Regions from separate parts of the Pseudomonas sp. SP16.1 genome, predicted to be linked through region 4. Evidence: riboswitches for the same ligand, from Rfam matches in the RefSeq annotation. Region 4 holds a riboswitch; each other region holds the start of a gene.

The links. Region 4 has a riboswitch for cobalamin ahead of cobG (precorrin-3B synthase). Riboswitches for the same ligand answer to the same signal wherever they lie in the genome.
Region 1: it holds a riboswitch for cobalamin, as region 4 does, so the genes downstream of both, ACUTAF_RS01200 (TonB-dependent receptor domain-containing protein) here and cobG (precorrin-3B synthase) in region 4, are expected to answer to the same signal.
Region 2: it holds a riboswitch for cobalamin, as region 4 does, so the genes downstream of both, cobO (cob(I)yrinic acid a,c-diamide adenosyltransferase) here and cobG (precorrin-3B synthase) in region 4, are expected to answer to the same signal.
Region 3: it holds a riboswitch for cobalamin, as region 4 does, so the genes downstream of both, ACUTAF_RS16775 (energy-coupling factor ABC transporter permease) here and cobG (precorrin-3B synthase) in region 4, are expected to answer to the same signal.

The regions. Positions count from the first base shown of each region.
Region 1 is NZ_JBQYFZ010000001.1:236,815-241,017, reverse strand. It holds gene dxs (1-deoxy-D-xylulose-5-phosphate synthase) at 1-1,400, shown strand, start outside; cobalamin riboswitch at 1,468-1,655, shown strand; gene ACUTAF_RS01200 (TonB-dependent receptor domain-containing protein) at 1,744-3,630, shown strand; gene ACUTAF_RS01195 (methyl-accepting chemotaxis protein) at 3,634-4,203, opposite strand, start outside.
Region 2 is NZ_JBQYFZ010000001.1:1,093,699-1,097,901, reverse strand. It holds gene bluB (5,6-dimethylbenzimidazole synthase) at 1-405, opposite strand, end outside; gene ACUTAF_RS05410 (cobyrinate a,c-diamide synthase) at 402-1,694, opposite strand; gene cobO (cob(I)yrinic acid a,c-diamide adenosyltransferase) at 1,691-2,344, opposite strand; cobalamin riboswitch at 2,518-2,722, opposite strand; gene ACUTAF_RS05400 (hypothetical protein) at 2,762-3,082, opposite strand; gene ACUTAF_RS05395 (O-methyltransferase) at 3,089-3,748, opposite strand; gene ACUTAF_RS05390 (C40 family peptidase) at 3,745-4,203, opposite strand, start outside.
Region 3 is NZ_JBQYFZ010000001.1:3,507,186-3,511,388, forward strand. It holds gene amn (AMP nucleosidase) at 1-1,048, opposite strand, end outside; gene ACUTAF_RS16770 (hypothetical protein) at 1,179-1,868, shown strand; gene ACUTAF_RS16775 (energy-coupling factor ABC transporter permease) at 1,879-2,562, opposite strand; cobalamin riboswitch at 2,619-2,821, opposite strand; gene ACUTAF_RS16780 (carbonic anhydrase) at 3,202-3,948, shown strand.
Region 4 is NZ_JBQYFZ010000001.1:4,530,511-4,534,713, reverse strand. It holds gene ACUTAF_RS21375 (cobalt-precorrin-6A reductase) at 1-316, opposite strand, end outside; gene cbiE (precorrin-6y C5,15-methyltransferase (decarboxylating) subunit CbiE) at 313-1,515, opposite strand; cobalamin riboswitch at 1,697-1,888, shown strand; gene cobG (precorrin-3B synthase) at 1,986-3,299, shown strand; gene ACUTAF_RS21360 (precorrin-8X methylmutase) at 3,292-3,918, shown strand; gene ACUTAF_RS21355 (precorrin-2 C(20)-methyltransferase) at 3,915-4,203, shown strand, end outside.

The DNA.
Region 1 (4,203 bases), 4.3 Mb from region 4:
TGGCCTTCGAGGCGCTCAACCACGCCAGCGACGTCAACGCCGACATGCTGGTGATCCTCAACGACAACGACATGTCGATCTCCAAGAACGTCGGCGGCCTGTCCAACTACCTGGCCAAGATCATCTCCAGCCGCACCTACGCCAGCATGCGCGAGGGCAGCAAGAAGATCCTCTCGCGCCTGCCCGGCGCCTGGGAGATCGCGCGCAAGGTCGAGGAACACGCCAAGGGCATGCTGGTGCCCGGCACCCTGTTCGAGGAGCTGGGCTGGAACTACGTCGGCCCCATCGACGGCCACGACCTGCCGACCCTGCTCGCCACCCTGCGCAATATGCGCGACCTGGAGGGCCCGCAGTTCCTCCACGTGGTGACCAAGAAGGGCAAGGGTTTCGCCCCGGCCGAGGCCGACCCCATTGGCTACCACGCCATCACCAAGCTGGAGCCGGTCACGCCCGACACCGCGCCGAAGAAACCATCAGGCCCGAAATACTCCAACGTGTTCGGCCAGTGGCTGTGCGATATGGCCGCGGCAGACAACCGCCTGGTCGGCATCACCCCGGCGATGAAGGAAGGCTCGGACCTGGTGGCCTTCGCCGAGCGCTTCCCGTCACGCTACTTCGACGTCGCCATCGCCGAGCAGCACGCGGTGACCCTGGCCGCCGGCATGGCCTGCGACGGTATCAAGCCGGTGGTGGCGATCTACTCGACCTTCCTCCAGCGCGCCTACGACCAGCTGATCCACGACGTCGCGGTGCAGAACCTCGACGTGCTGTTCGCCATCGACCGCGCCGGCCTGGTCGGCGAGGACGGCCCGACCCACGCCGGCAGCTTCGATATCTCCTACCTGCGCTGCATCCCCGGCATGCTGGTGATGACCCCGAGCGACGAGAATGAACTGCGCCGCATGCTCAGCACCGGCTACCTGTTCGACGGCCCGGCGGCGGTGCGCTACCCGCGCGGCAGCGGCCCCAACGTCGCCATCGAGCCCGGCCTCGAGCCGCTGGAAATCGGCAAGGCAGTGGTGCGCCGCCAGGGCCGGGGCGTCGCCCTGCTGGCCTTCGGCGTGCAGCTGGCCGAGGCGCTGCGCGTCGGCGAGGAGCTGGACGCCACGGTGGTCGACATGCGCTTCGTCAAACCCCTGGACGAAGCCCTGCTGCGCGAGCTGGCCGGCAGCCACCGGCTGCTGGTGAGCATCGAGGAGAACGCGGTGATGGGCGGCGCCGGCAGCGCGGTCGGCGAGTTCCTCGCCCGCGAGAACCTGCGGGCGCCGCTGCTGCAGCTGGGCCTGCCCGACTACTACGTCGAGCACGCCAAGCCGGCGCAGATGCTCGCCGAGTGCGGCCTCGACCAGGCCGGCATCGCCGCCGCGGTGCGCGCGCGCCTGACCCTGCTGGGTGAATGAGTACCGCTCATCCGTAGCTGAGCCAGGCTTGCTTGAATTTCACTGTGCCGCGCACTAGGGTGCGCGGCATTTCATGTTCCGTCAGGGTGCGCCGCATGCGGCGTTAAACGGGAAGTCGGTGCGAAGCCGACGCTGCCCCCGCAACGGTAATCGACTGCAGGCCGCCGCCTGCACCTTGTCCACGGCCACTGGGAATTCCCGGGAAGGCGGACCGGGGTCGACAGCCCGGAGACCGGCCCCGACGGTGCGACTGGTGTTGCGGAGGGCAGCACCGTCAAGCGCCGCCCTGCGCGCTTGCCCCTGCCCTCCTCGAATGTCTGCCGACCTTTGAGGAATAACCCTGATGAAACCGTCCCGTCTGGCCCTGGCCATCGCCGTCATGCCGAGCCTGGCCCTGGCTGCCGAGCCCTATGCGGCATCGCCACTATTGATCACCTCCGGCCGCCTGCTCGAACCACAAACCCAGGCCACCGCCGCCACCAGCGTTTTCGAACGAAGCGATATCGAGCGCCTGCAGGTCAGCAGCGTGCCGGATCTGCTCAGCCGCGTGCCGGGGGTCTCCATCGTGCAGAACGGCGGCCGCGGCAGCCTGACCAGCCTGTTCCTGCGCGGCGCCAACGCCAACCAGACCCTGGTGCTGGTCGATGGCGTGCGCCTGAATGCCGCCGCCAGCGGTCTGGCCCGCCTGGAGTTCCTCAGCCCGGAACAGATCGAGCGCATCGAGGTGGTACGCGGTCCGCGCTCGGCGCTGTACGGCGCCGACGCCATCGGCGGGGTCATCCAGATCTTCACGCGCCAGGGCGAAGCAGGCCTGCAGCCACGCCTGCGCCTGGCCGCCGGCAGCCAGCAAACCTTCGAGCGCAGCCTGGGGCTGTCCGGCGGCGACCAGCGCACCCGCTTCGACCTGGGCGCCAGCCTGACCGAACGCACCGGCTTCGACCGCTCGCAGGATGCCCGCGGCTACGATGGCGACCACGATGGTCTGCGGCGCAAGGCCTTCAACCTGAACCTGGAACATCGTTTCAACGAGCGCCTGAAGGGTGGCCTGAGCCTGCTCGATCAGCGTGGCGAGAGCGAATACGACGACCTGTTCAGCTTCGCGCCGGGCAATCCCAGCGAACGCTTCAGCGTCTCTTCCGCCTCGGCCCATCTCGAGGCGCAGCTCGCCGAGCGCTGGAGCAGCCGCCTGGAGCTCGGCCACAGCGAGGACAAGAGCGACAATCGCGACCCGCTGAACAGCTTCAACAACTACCTGTTCAATACCTACCGCGACAGCGCCGCCTGGCTCAATACCCTGCGCCTGGACGATGCCCAGCAGCTGCTGCTCGGTCTCGACTGGTCCGAGGACCGCCTGAACACGGACAGCGACTTCAGCCGGACCGAGCGCTGGAACCAGGCCGCCTTCGTCCAGCACCGCTACCGCGGCGACGGCTTCGCCACCGAACTGGGCCTGCGCCATGACGACAACCAGCAGTTCGGCAGCGAGAACACCTGGAACGCCGCGCTGAGCCTGGACCTGGCCGAGCGCCTGGAGCTGCTGCTGAGCTATGGCGAAGGCTTCCACGCCCCCACCTTCAACGATCTGTACTTCCCCACCAGCGCCTACTATGGCGGCAATCCGGACCTGGCCCCCGAGCGTTCGAAGACCTACGAGGCGCAGCTGCGTGGCGATCACCTGGACACCCGCTGGAGCCTGTCGGCCTACCGTACCGAGGTGGAGGACCTGATCACCGTGGTGAGCGACCCGGTGACCTTCTTCAGCACCCCGATGAACGTCAACCAGGCGCGCCTGCAGGGGCTGGAACTGAGCCTCGAACGCGACGTGCTGGGCTGGCAGGCCGCTCTCGGCGCCAGCCTGCTCGACCCTCGCGATCGCGACACCGGCCATACCCTGCCACGCCGCACCAAGCGCAGCCTGAGCCTGGATCTGGATCGCCAGTTCGGCGCCTTCGCCGCCGGCATGAGCTGGCAGGCCTTCTCCGGGCGCTACGACGATGCCGCCAACAGCCGCGAGATCGCCGGCTACGGTCTGCTTGGCGCACGGGCGAGCTGGCGGATGAACGAGGAGCTGCTGTGGCAGTTCAAGGTCGACAACCTGCTGGACAAGGACTATTCCCAGGCCCTGTACAGCCGGCCGAACGACGCGTTCTTCAGCAGCGTGAGCTATTACGGCTACCGCGAGGAAGGCCGTAGCGCCCTGCTCTCCCTGAGCTGGACGCCCCGGCTGTAGCCCTTACAGACGGAACTGGCCGACCTGGCCGGCCAGGTCGTCGGCCAGGCGGCGCAGGGTCTGGCAGTCCTCGCGGCAGGCGCGCACCTCGCCGGCGGTGGCATGCGCCAGGTCGGCGATGCCCTGCACGTTGCGGTTGATCTCCTCGGTCACCGAACTCTGTTCCTCGGTGGCCGCCGCCACCTGGGTGTTCATGTCGCTGATCGCCTCCACCTGCTCGGTGATGGCGCCGAGCGACTGGCCTGTGCGCTGGCTGGCCTCGACCCCGGTGCCGGTGGCCGCCTGGCCGGCGTGCATGGAGCTGACCGCCGTCTCGGCGCCCTGCTTGAGACGCTGGATCATCTGCTGGATCTCGTCGGTGGAGGCCTGGGTGCGGCTGGCCAGGGTACGCACCTCGTCGGCCACCACGGCGAAGCCGCGGCCCATCTCGCCCGCTCGCGCCGCCTCGATGGCGGCGTTGAGCGCCAGCAGGTTGGTCTGCTCGGAGATGCCGCGGATCACCGCCAGCACCTGGTCGATGGAGGCCACCTGCTCGGCCAGCTCACTCACCGCCTCGGCGGCGCCACCGATATC
Region 2 (4,203 bases), 3.4 Mb from region 4:
GCAGGCCACCGACGCCATATCCATTTCCGGCAGGGTGCGGCGGCCGAAGACATGCTTCTGGCGCCCGTCCATCAGCGCCACCGCCAGCAGCTCGGCGCACTCGCGAATGCCCTCGACCTTGAGCCGCATAAATTCGTCCGAGCGTTCGCCCAGCGCCTCGGCGGTGCGCACCCGTTCCGCCTCCACCAGCGCGCAGGCGGCTTCGCGCAATTGCGGGTCGCTGATACGCAGAAAGCGCCAGGGCTGCATCAGGCCGACGCTGGGCGCGCGGTGCGCCGCCTCCAGCAGGCGTGCCAGCACCTCGGCCGGCACCTCGCCGCCGCTGAAATGACGCATGTCGCGGCGCTCGGCGATGGCGCGGTACACCGCGGCGCGCTCGGCGGCGCTGAAGGCCTGCTCGCTCATGGACGCAACAGCGCTGCCGCCGCCAGGGGATTGGACGGCAGGTAGAAGTGGATATAGCTGGCCGTCAGCCGGCCCAGGCGGTAGACAGCCTCGGCCACCGCCTTGCCGTTCGGGCAACGGCCCAGGGCCAGCGGCGCCAGCGGGCTGTCCAGGCGCGAATGGTGGTAGCTGTGGCCACGCAGCTCGCCTTCCGGCAACTCCACTTCCTGCAAAGCCAGGGCGGTCAATCGCGGCTGCAGTGCGGCGCGGCCGGCCAGCAGGCCGAGCATGCGACCGCTGGCGCCCTGCTTGTCGGTCAGCTCGTCGAGCAGATAGAGCATACCGCCGCACTCGGCGAGGATCGGCTTGCCGGCCCGGTGATGGGCGCGGATCGCCGCGGCCATGGCCTGGTTGCCTTGCAGCTCGGCGAGGTGCAATTCGGGATAGCCGCCGGGCAGGTAGAGGCTGTCCACCTGCGGCAGGCGATCGCCCAGCAGCGGCGAGAAGAATTCGAGCTCGGCGCCCAGCTCGCGCAGCAGATCGAGGTTGGCCTGGTAGAGAAAGGCGAAAGCGCCATCGCGCGCCACGCCGATGCGCACGCCGGCCAGCAGCGGCTCGACCGCCCACGGCGGCGGCGCGGCGAAACGCACCGGCGCCGGCAAGGCCACCTCGGCGCTGGCGGCCAGGGCATCGGCGGCGGCGTCCAGGCGCGCATCCAGATCGGCCAGCTCCTGCGCCTGCACCAGCCCCAGGTGACGGCTGGGCAGCTCCACCGCGGCATTGCGCGGCAGCGCGCCGTACCAGCGGATGCTCGGCGGCAGCGCGGCGCGCAGGATCTCGCCATGGCGCGCGCTGGCCACCCGGTTGCCGAGCACGCCGGCGAACGGCAGGTCGGCCTGGAAGGTCGCCAGGCCATGGGCCAGGGCGCCGAAGGTCTGCGCCATGGCCGAACCATCGATCACCCCCAGCACCGGCACGCCGAACTGCCGCGCCAGGTCGGCCGCCGAGGGCTGGCCGTCGAACAGCCCCATCACCCCTTCGATCAGGATCAGCTCGGCCTCGCCCGCTGCCTGCCAGAGCAGGCGGCGACTCTCCGCCTCGCCGACCATGGCCAGGTCGAGCTGGTACACCGGCGCGCCGCTGGCGCGGGCGAGGATCATCGGGTCGAGGAAATCCGGGCCGCACTTGAACACCCGCACCCGCCGCCCCTGGCGGGCGTGCAGGCGCGCCAGGGCGGCGGTGACGGTGGTCTTGCCCTGCCCCGAGGCCGGCGCGGCGATCAGCAGCGCCGGACACTGGCGCGAGGTCAAAACTCCACCCCCTTCTGCGCCTTCACCCCGGCCTTGAAGGCATGCTTGACCAGGCTCATCTCGGTCACCGTATCGGCTGCCTCGATCATCCCGGCCAAGGCTCCGCGCCCGGTCACCACCACGTGCTGCGAGAGCGGCCGCGCCTGGATATCGGCGAGCACCGCAGCGAGCTCCAGATAGCCGTGTTTGAGGGCGATATTCAGCTCGTCCAGCACCACCAGACCGACGTTCTCGTCGTTCAGCAGGCGCCGGGCCACGCCCCAGGCTTGCTGCGCCTTGGCGATATCGCGCTGGCGATCCTGGGTCTCCCAGGTGAAGCCCTCGCCCATCACGTGGTAGCTGACCTCCTCGGGGAAACGGCGGAAGAAGGCCTCCTCGCCGGTGCTGGCGGCGCCCTTGATGAATTGCACCACGCCGACTTTGATGCCGTGGCCGAGGGCGCGGGCGACCATGCCGAAGGCGCTGCTGCTCTTGCCCTTGCCGTTGCCGCTGTGCACCAGCAGCAGGCCGTATTCATCCTGGGCCTGGGCGATCTTCGCGTCGATCAGCGCCTTCTTGCGCGCCATGCGCGCCTGATGCCGGGCGTCGCGTTCAGCCGATGCGCTGTCGCGCTGGGTCGATTCGCTGTCGCGTTCGGTCGATGCGCTCATCGAGGTTTCCTGGTCTGCGGGCATCCGGGCGCGGGTCGCAGTGCACGACTGGCAAGCTGGCGTGGCGGCATCGTTGCGCTCCCGAACACACTGGGCTGGACAAGGCAGGCGGAGAACGGCGCGCGCGGGCCACTGGGAAGGCGAGCCCGCACGCCAGACAACGCCCTCCGCGATGCCGTGGACTGCAGCAGGCCGGTCTCCGGGCTTGTGAGCGAGCCTCGCGGGCTAGCGCCGCGCCTTCCCATGCACGAAGCACAGTGGCAATAGAGCGGCGTTTGACTCACCTACCGTTGCGGGGGCAGCGCCGGATTCTGTACCGGCTTCCCTGTTTCACCTCGTACGCGCGTGGCGTCGGGCACCTGAAGCAAGGCGCGCAGGGTAGAGGCTGGCCGCCTCGCCCGTCAACGCCGGCGCGACTCAGTGGCGGGGGACGAAGCCGGCCGGCTTGCGCGCCAGCCACTCGACGAAGCCGCGCAAGCGCTCGTCGCCCAGCAACGCTTCACGGCTGTTGTAGCTCAGTGCCAGCTCCTTCTCGCTGAACAGCCGGTGGATCTGGTTATGGCAGGCGCGACAGACCCAGAGCGTGGCAGTGATGCGTTCGTGGCGGGGATAGCGCTTCTGCACATAGGCCTTGTCGTGCAGAGCCTTGGGGATCAGGTGGTGACGGGTCAGCGCTACCGGCCGCGCGCATAGTTCGCAGGCGTCGGGCTGGGGCGGCAGGCGGATGGCATCGGCCACGGCGGCTCAGCGCTTGCGGCACAGGGTCAGGCCGTCGCCCAGCGGCAGCAGTGACAGCTCGACGCGCGCATCGTCCTTGAGCGCCCGGTTCAGCGCCTGAATGGCGCAGGTATCGGCACTGTCCGGCTGCGGCTGCAACACCCTGCCGCTCCACAGGGTGTTGTCGAACAGCAACAGGCCGCCCTGGCGCAGCAGGCGCAGCGCCTGCTCCAGGTAGGCCGGGTAGTTGGCCTTGTCGGCGTCGACGAAGATCAGGTCGAAGTCGCCCTGCCCTTCGCCCTCCAGCGCCGTCAGGCTGTCCAGCGCCGGGCCCAGACGCCATTGGATACGCTCGGCCAGACCGGCCTCGGCGAAATAGCGGCGCGCAGTGGCGTTGTAGTCGCCGGGCAGGTCGCAGCAGATCAGCTGGCCCTGCGGCCCCATGGCATCGGCCAGGCAAATGGCGCTATAGCCGGTGAAGGTGCCGACCTCGACGATCCGCCGCGCGCCGACCAGGCGCACCAGCAGGGCCATGAACTGACCCTGCTCCGGGGCGATCTGCCAGCGCGCCTCGCTCAGCTGCGCGGTTTCCGCGCGCAGGCGGGCGAGCAACGGCGACTCGCGCAGGGAGACGTCCAGCAGGTACTGGTAAAGCGCGTCGTCGAGCTGCAGGCTGCGCTGGGTCACGGATTGCGCGCCAGTTCGGCGGTGAGCACGCGCTTGGCGTCCAGGTAGGCGCGCTGCCAGTAGCTGTTGTCGAGGCTGTCCAGGCGCACCGTGCCGCCCGAAGACGGCGCGTGGACGAAACGCCCGTCGCCGACATAGATGCCGGCATGGCTGACGCCGCGCCCGCCGCTTGTGGCGAAGAACACCAGGTCACCGCTCTGCAGTGCGTCGCGGCGCACATTGGGGCTGCGCATGGCGCTCAGCTCGCGGGTCGAACGCGGCAGGCTGATGCCGGCGGCGTCACGATAGACGTAGCCGATCAGGCCACTGCAATCGAAACCGCCGTCCGGGGTATTGCCGCCGTAGCGATAGGGCGTGCCGACCAGGCCCAAGGCGCGGAACAGCACGTCGTCGGCGCCACCCTGGACCTGGCCGGTGGCTGGTGGGTAGCTGGGCTGGGGGCTGGGGGCACGACT
Region 3 (4,203 bases), 1.0 Mb from region 4:
GCGCCGGCAGCGGGATGTTCGGCGGCAGTACGCGATCGAGAATGCCGTCGCGGCGCATATAGGCGTGGGCCAGCACGTAGTCGCCGATGGTCTGCGACTGACGCAGGCCGCCGCAGTGGCCGATCATCAACCAGCAGTGCGGACGCAGCACGGCCAGGTGGTCGGTGATGTTCTTGGCGTTGGACGGGCCGACGCCGATATTGACCAGGGTGATGCCGTGGCCGTCCTCGGCCTGCAGGTGGTAGGCCGGCATCTGGTAGCGATGCCAGATGACGTTCTCGATGATCGCCTGCATCTCGCCTTCGGCCATGCCGCGTTCGATCACCACGTTGCCCGGCAGCACCATGCGGGTGAAACGCGAAGCGCCCACCAGCATGTCCAGGCCGTGGCGGATGAACTGGTCGACGTAGCGATGGTAGTTGGTCAGCAGGATCCACGGCTGCACGTGGCGCCAGTCGCTGCCGGTGTAGTGCACCAGGCGGCGCAGGGAGAAGTCGGTGCGCGCGGCGTCGAACAGCGCCAGCGGCAGCGGGTCGATGTTCTCCCAGTCGTACAGGCCGTCGGCGGTGCCGTCGGTGGCGGCGGACAGGTCGGTGCTGGGGAACACCCGCGCCAGCTCGGCGGCGGTGACCCCGCTGCCGGCCAGCTCGTCGCCCTGCTCGACCACGTAGGGATAGGGGATGTTCTGCTGGCTGACGCCGACTTCCACGCGCAGGGTGAAGTCGTTCATCAAGGGGCGCAGCTGCTCAAGCAGGTATTTGCGAAAGGCCTCCGGCTGGGTGACGGTGATGGCGTAGGTACCCGGCACCTGCACCTTGGCGTAGGCACGTACGGTGGTCGGCACCTCGCCCTGACAGAGGTAGGTCAGGCGCAGTTCGGGGTAGCGGAACAGACTGTGCTCTTCGGCATCCGGCCTGATGCGCTCCTTGAGGTAGCGCTTGAGCGCCCGGCTCAGGGCGCCGGTGGCCTGCAGGTGCAGGGTGGCAAGGCGGTCGACCGCGTCTTCCGGGGTAAAGGCAACGACGAATTCATCGACAGAGGGGTTCACGGCGCACCTTCCTGGTTGTTCGGACGCCTCTATCTTGCCTGCTTCGGCCGCAGAACACCTAGCACTGAGAATGGCCACGGGCCGAGCGGCCAACGACTAGGCTTGTCACCATCCGCCCGAGAATCGCGCCATGCCCCACCTGCTCGCCCTGCTGCTTCTGCTGATCTGCCCCGCCCTGCTCGCCGGCGAGCTGGACGGTCACTACCACGCCACGCTCGACGGCCAGCCGGCCGAATTGCTCCTGCACAGCCAGGGTCAGCGAGTGGAAGGACGGTACGTGGAGAATCGGCGCCTGCAGTTGAACCTGCGCGGGCATTACGACGGCCAGCTGCTGCGCGCCGAGATCAGCGATCCGCAGTCGGGTCTGGTGCTCGCCAACATGAATGCCACCTACGCCAACGCCATGCTCAACATCAGCATCGCCGCGCGCGATCCGCGTGACGGCCAGGTGCTGGAGCGCCAGGCGCTGTTCCGGCGTGACGCCGCGCCCGCGCCCGTTGCGAACGAGCATCTGGACCCGGCGCTGGTGGGCACCTGGCAGCACGAACAGCGGATCGATAGCGGCGCCGCGTCCGCCACGCTGATGACGCTGCGCCTCGACGCAGACGGCAGCGTGACCCAGTGGAGCCGAGCACCCGACGGCGGCGACAGCCCGGGAGAAGTGCAGTACAGCGGCCGCTGGCGCAGCGACAACGGCCTGCTGCTGGTACGCCTGGCGGGCGCCGCCGAGTATCGCCCCGCCGCCTACTACAGCTTCAGCGAGCCGTATCTGGTCACCGAGAGCAATACCGGCAAGATGATCTGGCAGCGCAGCCGCTAGCGGCGCGAGGTCAGGCGGCGCCCTGGTGCAGCCGCTGGTTGAACAGCGGGCCCTGGCTGAAACGCGCCAGCGCCTTGGCCGCGGCCAGCACGCCCAGGTCGATCAGCGGCTCGACCAGGATCACGCTCATATAGGCCAGGCCGAAGCCGGCCACCGAGGCCAGGTTGTCGGCGCCGAAGCCCTGACCGTAGAAGGCCCAGAACGCCACCCAGGCGACGATGCCGCCCTGGTAGGCGGTCGACAGTGCCAGCGCCTGCTTGTAGGACAGATCCACATAGGCGGTGCCCGGCGCGATGAGGCGCTTGGCCAGCAACTGGATGCCCCACAGCGGCAGCAGCAAGGTGGTGACGTTCATGCCGTACTGCGGCAGATCGAACTGGGCGAACAGCAGGCCCTGCAACAGCAGGCCCGCCGCCAGGCCGATGGCCGCGGCGCCGGCGCCGAACAGCAGCAGCAGGGTCGAGCCGAGGATCAGGTGGACCTCGGAGACCCCTACCGGGTGATGCGGCAAGACCTCGAAGAAGCAGAACACCAGCGCCGTGGTCAGCAGGCTGCGCAGCGCCAGGGCCGCCACCCCGCCGTTGTCACGGATGGCATCGTGCGCCAGTTTGGCCGTCAGGCCGCAGGCACCGAGCGCCGTTGCGTAGCTGAGGAAGATCTTGGCGCCGTCGACGACGCCGGGTTCGATATGCATGCAGATTCCTTAGGTCGCGCCCACCGCGCGACGATCCGGATGGAGGGAATGGGCGAAAGCGCCCGATGGCGATGGCAGGTCTCCTGGCTCGCGGCTCGCCACTTCGCCCGCCTTCCCGGCCTTGCGGCCAGTGGCATAGGGGCGTCGTTCGCCGCTTACAGTTGCGGGGGCAGCCAGGGCATTGGCGACGCGCGCCGCACCCTGTTCCCTTTTCATCCGCACGCCATGGGCGCGCGGAACCATCGGCGGCCACCTTACCCCGCCGCACGGGCAAAAGACAGTCTTGCCGCGCGCCATCGACGCAGCCTGCACGCGGCTTTTGCGCGGCATCCACCGCCCCCCCTGCGGGCCGCGACGACATGAACCGCGACACGTATGGAACCCGCCGGCCCGGGGCCTGTCCTTGACCTGCATGTCGCGGCGGCGAAAGCCAGAACACCGCCGCGGCATGCCAATGCCTGCCCCTGTCCGACAACCGGCCGCCGACTGCTGCACGACGAGGGCGGGAGCGCCGGAAATACGGGACGGCTCAGGCCCGGAAATCTAACCGTTTATTACGAGACTTAACCTGCCATCCCCAGTGTTCGCATCGCATGGCGCGCGGACCGGTAGATCCATCATCGAGTGACGAGAGCGCATATGAAGAAAACCCTGATCGCCACGTTAACCGCTTTGTTCGCAACCGGCGCCATGGCCGCCGAGCCGCAACCGCACTGGACCTACGCAGGCAAGGCTGGCCCCGAACACTGGGCCCGGTTGGACCCGGGCTACGAAACCTGCGCGCTCGGCCACAGCCAATCGCCGATCGACATCCGCAACGCCACCCGCGCGGCGCTGCCGCGCATCGCGTTCAACTACGAGGCCAGCCCGGCCGAAGTGCTGAACAACGGCCACACCGTTCAGGTGAACCTCGCCAACGCAGGTGGCATCGAGATCGACGGCAAGGCCTACCGCCTGGTGCAGTTCCACTTCCATACGCCCAGCGAGGAACACATCGCCGGCCGGGCCTTCCCGATGGTGGCGCACTTCGTCCACCAGGCCGCCGACGGCCGCCTGGCGGTGGTCGCCGTGCTGCTCAAGGAAGGCGAGGAAAACCAGGCACTGGGCGAAGTGTTCGATGCCATGCCGGCCAAGGCGGGCGAGAAGATCGTGCTCGCCGGCAGCTTCGCCCCGCAGGCCGTGCTGCCACCGCAGCAGGGCTACTACGCCTTCGCTGGCTCGCTGACCACCCCGCCGTGCAGCGAGAACGTGCAGTGGCGCGTGCTGAAACAACCGGTCGAGCTGTCCCATGCGCAGCTGGCGCAGTTCCAGCGCCTGTACCCGATGAATGCGCGGCCAGTGCAGCCGCTCAATGGCCGGCAGTTGCTGGAGAGCGCCAACTACTAGCGAGGCCCGGCCCCTAGTGCCCAGGCGCGGCGGCTGGCGCGCAACCCGCCGCCCCCGCTATTGGCAGCGCAGCCCGAACAATCGGCGTCTTGCCCCGCAGCTAGCGAAGCTCGATCCCCCGCCGCCACGGAAAACACAGCAAGAGCGGCGGCGATGCCGCGTCGCTGAACGTGATCGGCCAGGGGTTCAAGAGCGGTTTCATCCCCGCTGGCGCGGGGAACGCGCTTAGCCTGACCAATTGTTCCTGAGCGGAAA
Region 4 (4,203 bases):
CGCCGGGGCCTGGCTGCCAGCCGGGGCGACGCAGCGCCCAGCAGGGTACGCCCGCGATCGCGGCGGCGTGGGCGGCGTTGTGGCTGATCTGCGCCGCGTAGGGATGGGTCAGGTCCAGCAGCAGCTCGATGCCTTCGGCGGCGATGAACCTGGCCAGGCCTTCGGCACCGCCGAAACCGCCAACCCGCACGTGGCAGGCCAGATCATCAGGCACCCGACCGAGGCCGGCCAGGCTGTAGAGCGTCTCCGGCCCCAGCCGGCGCGCCAGGCGCAGCGCCTCGGCGGTGCCGCCGAGCAGCAGGAGTCGCGCGCTCACGGCTTGCGCACCGCCAGCAGGGTGATCGGCAGCGCCGCGCGCCAGGTGTCGAAGCCGCCCAGCGGCTGCGCCTGGGCCACCGAGATGCGCAGCAATTCGCCACCGTGCCGTTCACGGAAGGCCACCAGCGCCGCCTCGCTCTGCAGGGTCACGGCATTGGCCAGCAGCCGTCCGCCCGGCTTGAGCGCCGCCCAGCAGGTATCCAGCACGCCGGGCAGGGTGACGCCGCCGCCGATAAAGATCGCATCCGGCGCCGGCAGCCCGGCCAGCGCCTCGGGCGCACGCCCGGCGACCAGTTGCAGGGCGGGCACGCCGAGGGCATCGCGGTTGTGGCGGATATGATCCTGGCGCCCCTCGTTGGCCTCGATGGCGATGGCGCGGCAGGCCGGGTGCGCGCGCAGCCACTCGATGCCGATGGAGCCGCAGCCGGCGCCGACGTCCCACAGCAGCTCGCCGGGCAGCGGCGCCAGGCGCGCCAGGGTCACCGCGCGCACATCGCGCTTGGTCAGCTGGCCGTCATGACGGTAGGCCTCGTCCGGCAGGCCGCAGGTCGGCGGCAGCGGCGTTGCCCCGGCGTCGGCCAGGCAGTCGACAGCCAGCAGGTTGAGATCGGCGCCGCGCGGCAGATTCCAGCTCGCGGCCAGGCCGTCGATACGGCGCTCGTCAGGACCGCCAAGATGTTCCAGCAACGTCAGGCGACTGGCGCCGAAGCCGCGCTCACGCAGCGCCGCGGCGACCTGCGCCGGCGTATCGCCATCGGCGCTCAGCAGCAGCAGGCGCACGCCGGGAAACAGCCGGGCGTTGAGCGTGGCCAGCGGCCGGCCGACCAGCGACAGCACCTCCGCCTCCTGCAACGGCCAGCCCAGGCGCGCCGCCGCCAGCGACACCGAGGACGGCGCCGGCAGCACGCGCAGCTCATCGGCGGCGACCTGCCGCGCCAGGCTGGCGCCGACGCCGTAGAACATCGGGTCGCCACTGGCCAGCACGCACAGCGCCTCGCCGCGCCGGGCCAGCAGCGGCTGGAGGTCGAAGGGGCTCGGCCAGCTTTCCCGCGCGCCGCCGATGCATGGCGGCAGCAGGGCCAGCTGGCGCGGCGCACCGAGGATGCGCGTGGCCGCCAGCAAGGCGCGGCGCGCGGCCTTGCCCAGGCCGGGATAGCCATCTTCGCCGATGCCGACCAGGGTCAACCAGGGTTTCATCCAATCTCCTCGTAGCCGACGGAGCACGTGTCGCGGCGCCGGGCAAAGCGGGCATAATACAGCCTTCGTCGGTGCCCAAGAGCCTGAACAGGTGTCTGCTGCGCGTCGGCCATGCTGCGTTGGAACTGGCTTCGAACTGCTCATTTACTACTCGTAAACTCCGCGTTCTCAGCCACTTCCGCCTTGCCTGGCTCTAGCTCGCTAGCCCCCTGAATCAGGCTCGATAACGGGCCTAAGAGGGAACACGGTAAAACCGTGGCTGCCCCCGCAACTGTAAGCAGCGAGTCCAATGCAATCGGCCACTGGGTAACCGGGAAGGCGCGGCGGACGAAGACCTGTCAGCCAGGAGACCTGCCGACGAACGCTGGTCGCGAGTGCCAACATCGGGCGGGGTGTACCGATGCCATGGAATCCCCCTGTGGGCGGATTTCGCTGGTTCGGTCGCCGCGTCGTTAGCCACAGGTGACCGCTTGCACACCTCCATTCGCCCTTCCGCCTGTCCCGGCCTGCTGCGCATCGTCCCCGCGCTGGACGGTGGCATCTGCCGTATCAAGCTGCCCGGCGGCGTGCTGCGCAGCGCCCAGGCACGGGCCATTGCCGAGGCGGCGCGGCATGGCGCCAGCGGTGTGCTGGAGCTGACCAACCGCAGCAACCTGCAGATCCGCGGCGTGCTGCCCGGTCAGGAAAGCGCGCTGATCGAGGCCCTGCTGAGCGCCGGCCTCGGCCCACGCGTGGCCGCCGCCGACGACGTGCGCAACCTGCTGCTCAGCCCCGCCGCCGGCCTCGACCCGCAGGCGCGGATGGACGTGCGCCCGCTGGCGGCCCAGCTGCTCGACCTGCTGCAGGACAGCGCCGCGCTGCATGCGCTGCCTCCCAAGTTCGCCCTGCAACTGGATGGCGGCGAGGCCCTGGCGATGCGCGAGCATCCGCACGACCTGTGGCTGGCCGCCGAAGACCAACACCACCTGCTGCTGGGCCTGGCCGGCTGCCCGATTGATGCGCCGCTGGCGCGCATCGAGGCGACCCAGGCGCTCGAGCTGGTGCACCAGCTGCTGCTGCTTTTCCTCGAACTGGCCACGCCCGAGCAGTCGCGGATGCGCCAGTTACTGGCACAGATTCCGGCCGCAGAACTGCTGCAGCGCCTGCAGGCGCGTCTGGAGTTTGCCCTGCAGCCGGTGCCGGCCACTCGGCAACCTGCCGCCACCGTCGAGCGCGCGCCGGCTGGGATTTATCCACAGGCGCAACCCGGCCTGTGCATGGTGGCCGCCGGTGCCCGCCTCGGCCGGCTGCATGCCGACCAGCTACTCGCCATCACCGAGCTAAGCGAGGGCTATGGCGACTGCGACCTGCGCCTGACGCCCTGGCAAGGTCTGCTGCTGGGCAATGTCCCCGAAGCCCGCGCCAGTGAGCTGCTGGCTGAGCTGGATCAGCTGGGCCTGCTGACTCAGGCCGACGAGCCGCTGCTCGGCCTGGTCGCCTGCGCCGGTTCGACCGCCTGCGCCCGCGGTCTGGCCGACAGCAAGCAGCACGCCCTGCACCTGGCCGAGCGGCTGCGCGCAAGCCGCGCCCGCCCGCAGGTACACCTCAGCGCCTGTCCGCGCAGTTGCGCCAGCGCCCGTGTGCAGACCTACACATTGCTGGCCAGCACGCCCGACCACTACCAGCTCTACCAACGCACGCCCGCGGCGCCCGGTTTCGGCCGTCTGCTGGCGCCGGCCATGACCATCGACGAGGCCGGCGCCTGGTTCGCCCGCCAACCTTCCGCAGGAACCCCCGATGCTTGATTACATCCGCGACGGCCAGGAAATCTACCGCCGCTCCTTCGCCACCATCCGCGCCGAAGCCGACCTGGACGGCATCCCCGCCGACCTGGAGAAACTCGCCGTACGGGTGATCCACGCCTGCGGCATGGTCGACGTGGTGGAGGATCTGCGCTTCTCCCCCGGTGCCGGCACCGCTGGCCGCGCCGCGTTGCTGGCCGGCGCGCCGATCCTCTGCGATGCGCGCATGGTCGCCGAGGGCATCACCCGCCCGCGCCTGCCGGCGAACAACCAAGTGATCTGCACCCTGCACGACCCCAGCGTGCCGGAGCTGGCCCGCGAACTGGGCAACACCCGCTCGGCGGTGGCCCTGGAGCACTGGCGCGAGCACCTGGAAGGCAGCGTGGTGGTGATCGGCAATGCCCCCACCGCGCTGTTCTACCTGCTGGAGATGCTCGACGCCGGCGCGCCGAAACCGGCGCTGATCATCGGCATGCCAGTGGGTTTTATCGGCGCCGCCGAGTCCAAGGACGCCCTGGCCGCCGACAGCCGCGGTGTGCCCTACGTGATCGTGCGTGGCCGCCGCGGCGGCAGCGCCATGGCGGTGGCCGCGGTCAACGCCCTGGCCTCGGAGGTGGAATGATGGCCGGTCGTCTGCTCGGTCTCGGCGTCGGCCCCGGCGACCCCGAGCTGCTCACCCTCAAGGCCCTGCGTCTGCTGCAAGCGGCGCCGGTGGTGGCCTACTTCGTGGCCAAGGCCAAGCACAACGCCGGCCACGGCGGTAACGCCTTCGGCATCATCGAAGAGCACCTGGACGCGGCGCAGCAACGCCTGCCGCTGGTCTACCCGGTGACCACCGAGAAGCTCGCCCCGCCGCTGTCCTACGAGGAGGTGATCGCCGATTTCTACGACACCTGCGCCGAGCAGA